One region of the Mesorhizobium album genome, then DNA from elsewhere that is predicted to be linked to it. Evidence: predicted binding sites of a transcription regulator. Region 1 holds the regulator's gene; each other region holds the start of a gene.
What was found. Region 1 encodes PhoB, which activates phosphate uptake and scavenging genes when phosphate is short. Its sites were predicted from a motif close to TGTCATNNANCTGTCAT; they were not measured.
Positions count from the first base shown of each region.

Region 2: the regulator PhoB is predicted to act here: its motif matches at 2,757-2,773, upstream of RFN28_RS13300 (BtaA family protein).
Region 3: the regulator PhoB is predicted to act here: its motif matches at 2,337-2,353, upstream of RFN28_RS23615 (acid phosphatase).

Region 1 covers NZ_JAVIIW010000012.1:134,653-138,955, reverse strand. The annotation lists gene xylF (D-xylose ABC transporter substrate-binding protein) at 1-29, opposite strand, end outside; gene RFN28_RS12905 (ROK family transcriptional regulator) at 388-1,632, shown strand; gene phoB (phosphate regulon transcriptional regulator PhoB) at 1,633-2,322, opposite strand; gene phoU (phosphate signaling complex protein PhoU) at 2,342-3,049, opposite strand; gene pstB (phosphate ABC transporter ATP-binding protein PstB) at 3,071-3,874, opposite strand; gene pstA (phosphate ABC transporter permease PstA) at 3,871-4,303, opposite strand, start outside.
Region 2 covers NZ_JAVIIW010000013.1:54,168-58,470, reverse strand. The annotation lists gene RFN28_RS13310 (hydantoinase B/oxoprolinase family protein) at 1-1,263, shown strand, start outside; gene RFN28_RS13305 (acyltransferase family protein) at 1,290-2,390, opposite strand; gene RFN28_RS13300 (BtaA family protein) at 2,783-4,081, shown strand; gene RFN28_RS13295 (class I SAM-dependent methyltransferase) at 4,078-4,303, shown strand, end outside.
Region 3 covers NZ_JAVIIW010000031.1:63,449-67,751, reverse strand. The annotation lists gene petA (ubiquinol-cytochrome c reductase iron-sulfur subunit) at 1-68, shown strand, start outside; gene RFN28_RS23625 (cytochrome b) at 85-1,386, shown strand; gene RFN28_RS23620 (cytochrome c1) at 1,406-2,260, shown strand; gene RFN28_RS23615 (acid phosphatase) at 2,399-3,094, shown strand; gene RFN28_RS23610 (adenine phosphoribosyltransferase) at 3,387-3,932, shown strand; gene RFN28_RS23605 (MaoC family dehydratase) at 4,183-4,303, opposite strand, start outside.

The DNA.
Region 1 (4,303 bases):
GCCAGAATGGCGGCTGCGAATCTCTTCATGATTTCCTCCCTGCGCCACTTGCGGCGCGACCCAGACTGGCCCGAAGGCCGGCATAGAGGCTTTTTTTCGAGCCTCGAAAAAATACTGGTCCAACGCCGAAGCGCTGTCAACTGCGATTTTGATGGTTTTTGAGGTACCGCGAACTTTTTTTCGAGATCCGCAATAAATAATGACAGCCCCACCGGCTTCTGCCACTATCCCGGAATTCCGGGAAGGAAGCGCGCAGCGATTTTCGGCACGGAATTGAACCAGGCAAAATCCAGCGCGGTCCGGCGTCATATCGAGGACGGGACCGATCTGGCGCGTCGCCGACGGCCCATGCAATATCAAGAGGCCGCGCTGACCGGGAGGAAGAAAATGTCGGTCGGGATCCGCCACGACGACCTGCGCCGGCGCAACCGCGCCATGGTGCTCTCGGCCGTGCGCCGGGCCGGCCAGCCGTCGCGGACGGAGATCGCCGCGACCACCGGGCTCAGCCACTCGACCATTTCGGCGATCTCCTCGGACCTGATCCAGGAAGGCATCCTGACCGAGAGCAAGCCGAGCGAGACCGCCTCGCTGAAGCGCGGCCGGCCGCAGGTTGGCCTCGCCCTCAATCCCGAGGCGGCGGCGGTGGTGACGGTGGTGCTGTCGCTCAATTTCCTCTCCGTCGCCGTCATCGACTATGCCGGCCAGGTTATCGCCGAGGAACAGCGGCGCCTCGATACGCTGACCATGCCGCGCGACGAGCTGATTGGCGAATGCACAGCAATCGTCCGGCGCCGGCTGGAGGACCCCGACCTCGATGTCGGCAGCGTCGCCCGCATCGCCATGGGCATCCAGGGCATCACCGATTCTCATGCCCGCGCCATGCTGTGGTCGCCGATCACGCCGCTGACCGATATTCCCTTCGCCGACATTCTGGAAAAGGAATTCGGTATTCCGGCCACCATGGAGAACGACTGCAACATGATGGCGGTGGCGCTGCAATGGCGCGATCCCGACCGCTATCGCGACAATTTCATCGCCATCCTGCTCTCGCACGGCATCGGTATGGGTCTGGTGCTGAAGGGCGAGCTCTTCACCGGCACGCATTCTTCCGGAGGCGAGTTCGGGCACATGATCCACCGTCCGGGCGGCGCGCTCTGCCGCTGCGGACGCCGCGGCTGCGTCGAGGCCTATGCCGGCAACTACGCCATCTGGCGCAATGCCAAAGGGATGAGCGAGAACTCCGAGCCGGTCGACGTCAGCGATGCCGACATGCGGGCTCTTGCCGCCAAGGCGCGCGAGAGCGCCGGACCGGAGCGCGAAGCCTACCGCAAGGCCGGCGAGGCGCTCGGCTTCGGCCTTGGCAACCTGTTCGCGCTGATCGACCCGGCACCGGTCGCCATGGTCGGCGTCAGCGCCGCGGCGTTCGACCTGATAGAGCCGGCGCTGCGCGAGGCCATCGCCCAGACCGCAGGCGGCCAGCATTCGAAGTCGATCTCCTTCGACACCGAGCCGAACGAATTGCCGCTCATCCGCGAAGGCTGCGCCATGCGCGCGCTCACCTTCGTCGACCAGGAGATCTTCGCGCCGGGCGTCCATGCGAGGACCGGTGCAACCGGGAAGAACGTCGCCTGATCAGTCTTCCCTGATCGCGTAGCCCGCCCCGCGAATGGTGCGGATGACATCGGGCATGCGGCCGTTGTTGACCGCCTTGCGCAGACGCCCGACATGCACGTCCACCGTGCGTTCGTCGATATAGATCGTCTCGCCCCAGACATTGTCGAGCAGCTGGCTGCGTGAGAACACCCGGCCGGGATGCCGCATCATGAATTCGAGCAGCCGGAACTCGGTCGGGCCGAGCCTGATCTCGCTCTTCTTGCGGTAGACGCGGTGCGATTCACGGTCGAGCACGATGTCGCCGACCTTGAGCACGCTGGACAGCACCTCCGGCTTGGCGCGGCGCAGCAGCGCCTTGACCCTGGCCATGAATTCCGGCGTCGAGAACGGCTTGACCAGATAGTCGTCGGCACCCGTCGAGAGGCCGCGCACCCGGTCGCTTTCCTCGCCGCGCGCCGTCAGCATGATGATCGGCAGCCGCTCGGTCTCGGGCCGCATCCTGAGGCGACGGCAAAGCTCGATGCCGGAAACCGCCGGCACCATCCAGTCGAGCACCAACAGGTCGGGCACGTTCTCCTGCAGGCGGATCTCGGCTTCGTCGCCACGGGTCACCACCTCGACCTGATAGCCCTCGGATTCGAGGTTGTAGCGGAGCAGCACCCCCAGCGGCTCCTCGTCCTCCACCACCATGATGCGTGGCGCGATCATTTGGCAGTCACCTTCGTTGTCAGGCCGCCGGCGCCGGCATCGCCGTCTCGTCCTGCTTCGGACGATTCGCGGGCAATTGGGTGCCGGTCAGCACGTAATAGGCGTTCTCGGCGATATTGGTGACATGATCGCCGATGCGTTCCAGATTCTTGGCGCAGAACAGGAGATGCGTGCAAGCCGTGATGTTGCGCGGATCCTCCATCATGTAGGTCAGGAGCTCGCGGAAGACGGAGGTGTATTTCACGTCGACGCGCTCGTCGTCGTTCCTGAGCTTGGCGAGCGCCGTGGCGTCGCCCGCCGTGTACTCCTCGATCACGCCCTGGACCTGGATCAGCACCAGCTGCGCCATCGAATCGATGGAGTGCGAAAGGTCGCGCGGCGCGGTGCTGACGCCGACGGAGCCGACGCGCTTGGCAATGTTTTTGGCGAGATCGCCGATGCGTTCGAGGTCGCCGGCCATGCGGATCGCGCCGACCACGTTGCGCAGGTCGTCGGCCATCGGCTGGCGCTTGGCGATCAGCGTGATGGCGCGGTCGTCGAGCTCGCGCTGCCTGGCGTCCATGATGGCATCGTCGGAGACCACGCGCTGCGCCAGCGCGTTGTCGGAATTGAGCAGAGCCTTGGTCGACGCGCCGACCATGGAGCCGGCAAGATCGCCCATGTCGCGGATGAGCCGGCTGATCTGCCTCAAATCCTCGTCGAAGGAAGCGACGGTATGTTCGGCCATGATGAATGTCCTCGTATGAACTCAGCCGAAGCGGCCGGTGATATAGTCCTGCGTGCGCTTCTCGCGAGGCGAGGTGAAGATCTTCTCGGTGCGGTCGAACTCGACCAGCTCGCCGAGATACATGAACGCCGTCTGCCGCGACACGCGCGCCGCCTGCTGCATGTTGTGGGTGACGATCACGATCGTGTAGTCGGCCTGCAGCTCATCGATCAGCTCCTCGATCTTGGCGGTCGACAGCGGATCGAGCGCCGAAGCCGGCTCGTCGAGCAGAATGACTTCCGGCTTCACCGCCACGGTGCGGGCGATGCAAAGCCGCTGCTGCTGGCCGCCGGAGAGGCTCTGGCCGCTGGCGTTGAGCTTGTCCTTGACCTCGTTCCAGAGCGCGGCGCGCTTCAGCGCCGACTCGACGCGGTTGTCCATCTCCGCCTTGCTGATCTTCTCATACAGCCTGACGCCGAAGGCGATGTTCTCGTAGATCGACATCGGGAACGGCGTCGGCTTCTGGAACACCATGCCGATCTTGCTCCTGAGCAGGTTGAGGTCCTGCGACCGGTCGAGGATGTTCTTGCCGTCAAGCAGCACCTGGCCCTCTGCGCTTTGCTTCGGATAGAGCTCGTAGATGCGGTTCAGCACGCGCAGCAGTGTCGACTTCCCGCAGCCCGACGGCCCGATGAAGGCAGTGACGCTGCGTTCGGGCAATGACAGGTTGATGTCCTTCAGCGCCTTCGACTGGCCATAGTAGAAGTTGAGGTTCTTGACTTCGATCTTGGCCTTCTCCACGGCGGTGTCGGCTACGTTCAGATCGGTGGACAACATCGGTTTCATCTGTCCTCTCTGCGTCCGGTGAGGCTGCGGGCGAAGATGCTCAGCCCGAGAACCGTCAGGGTGATTATGAGTGCGCCCGTCCAGGCCAGTTGCTGCCATTCCTCGTAGGGGCTTAGGGCGAACTGGAAGATGGTCACCGGCAGGCTGGCCATCGGCGCGTTGAGATTGCTCGACCAGAACTGGTTGTTGAGCGCGGTGAAGAGCAGCGGCGCCGTCTCGCCGGAAATGCGGGCGATCGCCAGCAAGATGCCGGTGACGATGCCGGAAAGTGCCGCGCGATAGGCGACCGAGCGGATCACCACCCAGCGCGGCGCGCCGATGGCGGTGCCGGCTTCGCGCAGCGCGTTGGGCACGAGGTTGAGCATGTCCTCGGTGGTGCGCACCACGACGGGGATCACCAGGATGGAGAGCGCCACCGCGCCGGCGATC
Region 2 (4,303 bases), on a different contig from region 1:
CACCTGCCCGACATCACCGTCGTGACGCCGGTGTTCGACGGCGCTCGCAAGGAAATCCTCTTCTACGTCGCCTCGCGCGGCCACCACGCCGATGTCGGCGGCACGGCGCCCGGCTCGATGACGCCTTTAGCCACCACCGTCGACGAGGAAGGCGTGCTGTTCGACAATTTCCGCATCGTCGATCGCGGCCGCTTCCGCGAGAAGGAGCTGGAGACCCTCCTCACCGACCATCCCTACCCCGCCCGCAATCCCGCCCAGAACATCGCCGACCTCAAGGCGCAGATCGCCGCCAACGAAAAGGGCGTTGCGGAACTGCGCAAGATGGTCGCGCATTTCGGCCTCGATGTCGTCGAGGCCTATATGGGCCATGTCCAGGACAATGCCGCCGAGAGCGTGCGCCGCGCGCTGGAGCGGCTGCCCGACAGTTCCGTCTACGAATACCCCACCGACACCGGTCAGGTGATCAAGGTGAAGATCAGTGTCGATCGCGAAAAGCGCGAGGCGACGGTCGATTTCACCGGCACCTCGAAGGTCGAGAAGAACAATTTCAACGCGCCGGAGCCGGTGGCGCGAGCCGCCGTGCTCTACGCCTTCCGCGTCATGGTAGAGGACATGATCCCGATGAATGCGGGATGTCTCAGGCCGATCAACATCGTCATTCCCGACGGTTGCATGCTCAAACCGTCCTACCCTGCCGCCGTCGTTGCCGGCAATGTCGAGACCTCGCAGCACGTCACCAACGCGCTGTTCGGCGCCATGGGCGCGATGGCCAACGCGCAAGGCACGATGAACAATCTCACCTTCGGCAACAAGCAATACCAGTATTACGAGACGATCTGTTCCGGCTCGCCCGCGGGCCGGATGAATTCGGGCCGCGGCTTTGCCGGCACCTCCGGCGTCCACACTCATATGACCAACTCGCGGCTGACCGATCCCGAAGTGCTGGAACTGCGCTTCCCCGTGGTGCTGGAGGACTTCCACATCCGCCAGGGCTCCGGCGGCAAGGGCAAGTGGAACGCCGGCGACGGCACCAAGCGCACCATCCGCTTCCTGGAGAAGATGGAATGCGCCATCTTATCCTCGCACCGCAGCCGGCCGCCCCAGGGCCTCAACGGCGGCGGCGATGGCGAGGCAGGCTCGACCAAGATCAGGCGCAACGACGGATCGGTCGATGTGCTGAAAGCCTGTGACCAGACCACGCTCGACGCCGGCGAGGCCGTCATCGTCATCACCCCGACGCCCGGCGGGTTCGGCAAGGCGTGAGCGACGCGCCGACCCGGCGCAATCTGTCAGCCGTCGTGCACTTTGCCGGCTTTGCAGGCCACGGCGGAGGATGCGTTTGCGAACGACCCAGGCTTCTCGACACCAAGCAAATGGCCGCCTGGAAATGCGGTGACGGTGGCATTTGCCCAGCCTGCCTCTGATGGCATTCGCCGCTTTATCCAGGCAATCATGGGCTTTTCTATCCGCTCGTGAACACGCCAAGACGCTAATAGCGAGACGAGGATGGCAACCACGATGATCACATTCGGCTCAACTGGATAGAAGACCCACATGATCGCGAGCGCGGATATCAAAATCGGATGCACAAGGTAGAGCGAATACGAAGCCTCGCCGAGATAGGTCCACACGCTCTGTTGAGCTCGGAAGTGCATGGTGCCGTATACGATAAGGACAGCGGGGATCCCGAGAACGGCTATGCGCTGGAGATTTTCCTCACCGGTCAGAAAGAGCCCGGTATGGCCGTTTGGGATAACCTCCAACCAGGCTGTAAAGAAAAGGGCTACAACCCCCAACGGCAGCATGCCAAAGCCCCACCGAACCTTGCCGATCCTGGCGATCGCCACGCCAGCGATGAATTCGAGAATGATCGGGTTGCCAAGAAATTGAAAAACAGGGCCGGCCCAACGAAGCAGAAATGCACCGATGAAAATGGCCCCAAGGGCATATAGCCATCGCCGATCGCACAGGACGAGCGCAACCGCGGCATAAAACAGCATCTCGAAGCATAGTGTCCACGCCACGCCGAGCGCAGGCGCCGCCATCTGGTCCGTTGCCGGCCACAGGAACAGCGTGGCCAGTATATTGCGCCAACACAGTCCAGGGCCGATGGCCATCATCGGCAGCGCCGGAATGCTGCACAACAGGTAGATTGGGACGACCCTGAGCACTCGTGCCTGGATGAACTCGGCGGCTGTTCTGCCAGGGGCCACCGTCGCCATGATGACACCGGAAATGACGAAGAAGATGTCGACGCCGGCTGAGCCCACGAGTGCGTATTGGTAGGGAACTGCTCCGACGCCGGAAATCCGCATCGCGGATTGCACCGCATGCAGAAACAGGACCATCGACGCGGCTACAAACCGCAACGTTTGAAGCGACCAGATCATAATTTACTAATGTAGCTAGCGCTAAACAATAATACCATAATGTATCAGTTAAGTTAGCGACGACCCCTATCCGCGAATAAAGCCCAAATACGCACGGAATGTTGTTATAGGCAGAAAACTTCCTATTTTTCCTTTAAACAAATCTAAGAATATCGAGTGGATTTGATTGGCAAAGGCAAGTCCCGACGAAGGAATGGCGGCGGCCAAAGCCGATAGGAGTTTCACAAGCTGCCGCGCCAACCGCCAGAAGGAGCAGTCCCTGATCAACGGCTTCCAGATGGCTGGATGAAACTCTGATGCCGGATTCCTAAGTGAGCTCGGGCGAAGGTGCCCGGCGATTTTGCGTCCTACCTAGCGGCAAGTCGACGTCAACAGACTGTCACCTGCCTGTCATGACGCTGCGCTACCCGCTTGCGCCAACGCAAACGGGGAATCACTTCGCCATGTCGGATGTTTCGGGAGAACTCGTTTTTCGCCGTGGCAAGGAAGTCGGAAAAGCCGTCTATCAGAACCGCGCGCTGTCGAAGGACGGCATTTCCGAGCGGCTTTTCGCCTTCCTGTTTTCCGGTCTTGTCTATCCGCAGATCTGGGAAGACCCGGACGTCGATATGGAGGCTATGCAGCTTAGCGCCGGGCATCGCGTCGTCACGATCGCGTCGGGCGGCTGCAACATTCTGGCTTACCTCACCCGCACGCCCGCCCGGATCGACGCGGTCGACCTCAACGCGGCTCACATCGCGCTGAACCGCATGAAGCTGGAAGCGGTCCGCCACCTGCCGTCGCAGGGCGACCTGTTCCGTTTCTTCGGCGCCGCCGATACCAGCCACAATTCCCAAGCCTACGACCGCTTCATCGCGCCGCATCTCGATCCGGTGAGCCGCCACTACTGGGAGCGCCGGAACTGGCGCGGCCGTCGCCGCATCTCGGTCTTCGACCGCAACTTTTACCAGACCGGCCTGCTCGGCCTGTTTATCGCCATGGGCCATCGCGTGGCAAAACTGTTCGGTGTCGATCCGGCCGGCATCATGAAGGCCGAGAACATTGGCGAGCAGCGCCGCTTCTTCAACGAGGAACTGGCGCCGGTCTTCGACAAGAAGCTTTTGCAGTGGGCAACCTCGCGCAAGGCTTCGCTGTTCGGCCTCGGCATCCCGCCGGCCCAGTACGACTCGCTGATCACCTCCGGCGACGGCTCGATGGCGAGCGTCTTGAGGGCGCGGCTGGAAAAGCTCGCCTGCGACTTCCCGCTGAAGAACAACTATTTCGCCTGGCAGGCCTTCGCCCGCCGTTATCCAGAACCGGGCGAGGCTGCGCTTCCCGCCTATCTGGAAAAGCGCAACTACAAGACGATCCGCGCCAACATCGATCGCGTTGCCATCCACCATGCCAACCTGATCAAATTCCTCGCTGGCAAGGATGCAGGCTCGGTCGATCGCTTCGTCCTGCTCGACGCGCAGGACTGGATGACCGACGACCTGCTCAACGATTTGTGGACCGAGATCACCCGCACCGCCTCGGTTGGCGCCCGCGTGATCTTCCGCACTGCGGCCGAACCCAGCCTGCTGCCGGGCCGCGTCTCCAACTCCCTGCTCGACCAATGGCACTATGATAGCGAGGCCTCGCGCGAATTCTCGGCCCGGGACCGCTCGGCGATCTATGGCGGCTTCCACCTCTATGTGAAGCGCGCCGCATGAGCACGACTGAGCTGCCGGCCAGCCATGCCGAACTGATGGACGGCGTCTATCGCTGGCAGCGCCACATCTACGACCTGACCCGCAAATACTATCTGCTCGGCCGCGACCGGCTGATCGAAGGTCTCGACGTGCCGCAAGGCGGCACCGTGCTGGAGCTTGGCTGCGGCACCGGCCGCAACATCGTGCTTGCCGCCCGCCGCTATCCGGATGCCCGCTTCTTCG
Region 3 (4,303 bases), on a different contig from region 1:
CGGCGCCTGAGAACATGGCGATACCGGTCTACCAGTTCATTTCCGACACCAAGATCCGTATCGGCTGAGGCAGGGGATATTTCTATGAGCGAGGGACATTCCACCTACACGCCGAAGACCGGGATCGGACGCTGGTTCGACGCCCGCATGCCGCTGCCAAGGCTGGTCTATGACAGCTTCGTCGCCTATCCGGTGCCGCGCAACCTCAACTACATGTGGACGTTCGGCGGCATCCTGTCGATCATGCTGGCGGCGCAGATCCTGACCGGCATCGTGCTGGCCATGCACTACACCTCCGACACCAATCTCGCCTTCGATTCGGTCGAGAAGATCATGCGCGACGTGAATTCGGGATGGCTCTTGCGCTATCTCCATTCCAACGGCGCTTCCTTCTTCTTCGTCGCCGTCTACATCCATATCTTCCGCGGGCTCTTCTACGGCTCCTACAAGGCGCCGCGCGAGCTGCTCTGGATCCTCGGCTGCATCATCTATCTCTTGATGATGGCAACCGGCTTCATGGGCTACGTGCTGCCCTGGGGACAGATGAGCTTCTGGGGCGCCACCGTCATCACCGGCTTCTTCAGCGCCATTCCGCTGGTCGGCAACTGGATCCAGCAGCTCCTGCTCGGCGGTTTTGCCGTCGACAACCCGACGCTGAACCGCTTCTTTTCACTTCATTACCTTCTGCCGTTCATGATCGCCGGCGTCGTCGTGCTGCACATCTGGGCGCTGCATGTCGTCGGCCAGTCGAACCCGACCGGCATCGAGGTCAAGTCGAAGACCGACACGGTTCCGTTCACGCCTTACGCCACCATCAAGGACGCGTTCGGCATGATGGTGTTCCTGTTCGTCTTCGCCTATTTCGTCTTCTACCTGCCGAACTATCTCGGCCACCCGGACAACTATACGGTCGCCAACCCGCTGAAGACGCCGGCCCATATCGTTCCGGAATGGTACTTCCTGCCGTTCTACGCGATCCTGCGCGCCATCACCTTCAACATCGGGCCGATCAACTCCAAGCTCGGCGGCGTGCTGTGCATGTTCGGCGCCATCGCCATGCTGTTCCTGGTGCCCTGGCTCGACACCTCGAAGGTGCGCTCGGCGGTCTACCGGCCGTGGTACAAGCTCTTCTTCTGGCTGTTCGTGGCCGACGCCATCCTGCTCGGATGGCTGGGGTCGCAGCCGGCGGAAGGCTCTTACGTTTTCATGGCGCAGATGGCGACGCTGTTCTACTTCGCCTTCTTCCTGGTCGTCATGCCGGTGCTCGGCCTGATCGAGACGCCGCGGCGCATGCCGAACTCGATCACCGAGGCGGTGCTGGAAAAGAACAAGCGGGCCGGCGGATATCCGGCAGGCGCGGCGGCCGCGCCGGAAACCAAGGGCTGAGAATCTGAGGGGATTTGGCATGAAGAAGATTCTCACCTCGCTGGCGCTGCTTGGCCTGGTGGCCGCGGGCACCGCAGCCATCGCCGCGGAAGAGCATAACCCGGCAGCACCGACGCATTTCCCGATCAATGAGCCGAAGGAAATGAGCTGGAGCTTCGCCGGCCCGTTCGGCACCTACGACAAGGCCCAGCTGCAGCGCGGCCTGAAGGTCTACAAGGAAGTCTGCTCGGCCTGCCATTCGATGAACCTGGTGGCGTTCCGCACGCTGGAAGGCCTCGGCTATTCGGAGGCGCAGATCAAGACGCTGGCCGCCGGCTACACGATCCATGACGGCCCGAACGATGCGGGCGACATGTTCGACCGACCGGGCAAGCCGTCGGATCACTTCCCGGCACCGTTCCCGAACGACCAGGCCGCCGCCGCGGCCAATGGCGGCGCCGCTCCGCCCGACATGTCGCTGCTTGCCAAGGCGCGCGGCGTCGAGCGCGGCTTCCCGCGCTTCATCTTCGACATCTTCACCCAATACGCGCAGGGCGGCCCGGACTATATCCACTCGCTGCTCACCGGCTACGACCAGACGCCGCCGGCCGGCATGGTTATCCCGGAAGGCACGCACTACAATCCGTACTTCCTGTCCGGCGTGTCGCTGAAGATGCCGAAGCCGCTCTCGGACGGCCAGGTGACCTATGACGACGGCTCGCCGCAGACGGTCGACCAGTATGCCCGCGACGTTGCCGCCTTCCTGATGTGGGCAGCGGAGCCGCATCTGGAGGAGCGCAAGAAGACCGGCTTCCGCGTGCTGGTGTTCATGTTCCTGTTCGGCGCGCTGGTCTACATGACCAAGCGCAAAGTGTGGGCCGACGTGCCGCACTGATCCGCAATCGGCAGCAAAGCTTCGAAGGGCGCCGCGGGCGCCCTTCTTCATTCGCGATGGCGCCAACGGCTGCCCATGTCATATGGCCGTCACCGCAACCGGCGATCCTGCGTTGCTCTCACCAAAGGATCGCGCCCTATGAAAAGATTTGCGCCGCTTGCAGCCCTGCTGCTTGTTCTCGTTGCCGGCACCACCGTCCGCGCCGAGGACGCCCAGCCTTTCGTCACCAACAAGGACATCGACCTGACGATGATCCTGCCACCGCCTCCTGCCAACGATTCGGCCGAGACAAAGGCCGAACTGGGTGAAGTCCTGAAAGTGCAGGTGACGCGCACCCCCGAGATGGAGGCGCGTGCCAAGGCCGATGCCGAGGAAGACGTCTGGCGCTTTGCCGACGTCATGGGACCGAAGTTCAATAAGGAGACACTGCCGAAGTTCGCCGCCTTCTTCGATCGCGTCACCGCCACAGAAGGCGCGGTCGTCGACCCCGCCAAGGATGTCTGGAAGCGCCCGCGCCCGCACCAGCTCAGCGATCTCGTCAAGCCGATCGTGAAGCTGTCGAACTCCGGCTCCTGGCCGTCGGGCCATGCGACGGTCGGGACCATGATGGGCATCATTCTGTCCGACATGGTGCCGGAAAAGCGCGCCGAGATCATGGCGCGCGCCGCCGAATATGCCCACAATCGCGTGGTCGGCGGCATCCACTATCCGTCCGATGTCGAGATGGGTAAGATCTCCGGCAGCGTCATCGCCGCGGTCCTGCTCAGCCGTCCCGATTTCAAGGCCGAATACGAGGTGGCGCGCTCTGAGCTGCGCTCCGACCTCGGCATGTGATCCAGCCTCGGTAGGCCTGTCCGAGAGGGCGCCTTCGGGCGCCCTTTTTCATGCGCCGAAGGCGAAGGGCCGGGCGGCGCCTTCCATACGGCCTTGCCGCTAACGGTGAGACGCAAGGCCGCCGGAGATCTGAGCGTGGGCATGGGACAAGGCAGGCGATGCCAATCCTTTGCCGGATGCGCTTGTCTCCGGCGCTGCATCGCGGTAGCCGTTGCGGGTTGCGTCGCGCCGAGATGTGCGGACGTTCTTTATAGCCGATAGCTGACAGCCTGACACGCGGAGAGCCCGTCTCATGAAATCCTCGCTCGAAGACACGCTCCTTGCCGCGATCCGCACCATCCCTGACTATCCGAAGCCGGGCATCCTGTTTCGGGACATCACCACGCTGCTGAGCGACGCACGCGCTTTTCGCCGCGCCATCGACGAGCTGGTGCATCCTTATGCCGGGCTGAAGGTCGACAAGATCGCCGGCATCGAGGCGCGCGGCTTCATCCTGGGCGGCGCCGTGGCGCATCAGCTTTCGGCCGGCTTCGTGCCGATCCGCAAGAAGGGCAAGCTGCCTTACGAAACCGTGCGCGTCGCCTACAGCCTCGAATACGGGCTGGACGAGATGGAGATGCACAAGGACGGCGTCTTAGAGGGCGAGAAGGTGATTGTGGTGGACGATCTGATCGCCACCGGCGGCACGGCTGAGGCGGCGGTGAAGCTGCTCAGGCAGATCGGTGCCGACATCGTCGCCGCCTGCTTCGTCATCGACCTGCCGGACCTTGGCGGGCGGCAGAAGCTGGAAGCGCTCGGCGTGCCGGTGCGGACGCTGATCGGGTTCGAGGGGCATTGAGGCGCCTCTTCCTTCTCCCCTTGTCGGGTGAGAAGCGGTCCGCTTTAGCGGACGAAAAGCCAATTGCTTTGCTTTTCGAGCTTCGAACGCCCTGAGCCTGCGAAGGGCCGGGTGGCCGATCCACCCCCGGCCGGGTCCCCGCTGCTTCGAAGCGTCCCGGCGTTCGCCGGCCTTTCATCATGCCAGTGGCACGATGAATTCGCTTCGCGAACCGGCTGCTCACCCCACAAGGGGAGTAGGAGAGGTGCCGCTACTCCACCTTCACCAGTACCGCGCTGTCGAACTCGATGACCTTGTCGCCGGTCGAGTCAAAACCTTCCGAGCGCAGCGTGAGCAGGCTCCAGCCGGGGCGCCCGGCAAGCGGACGGTGC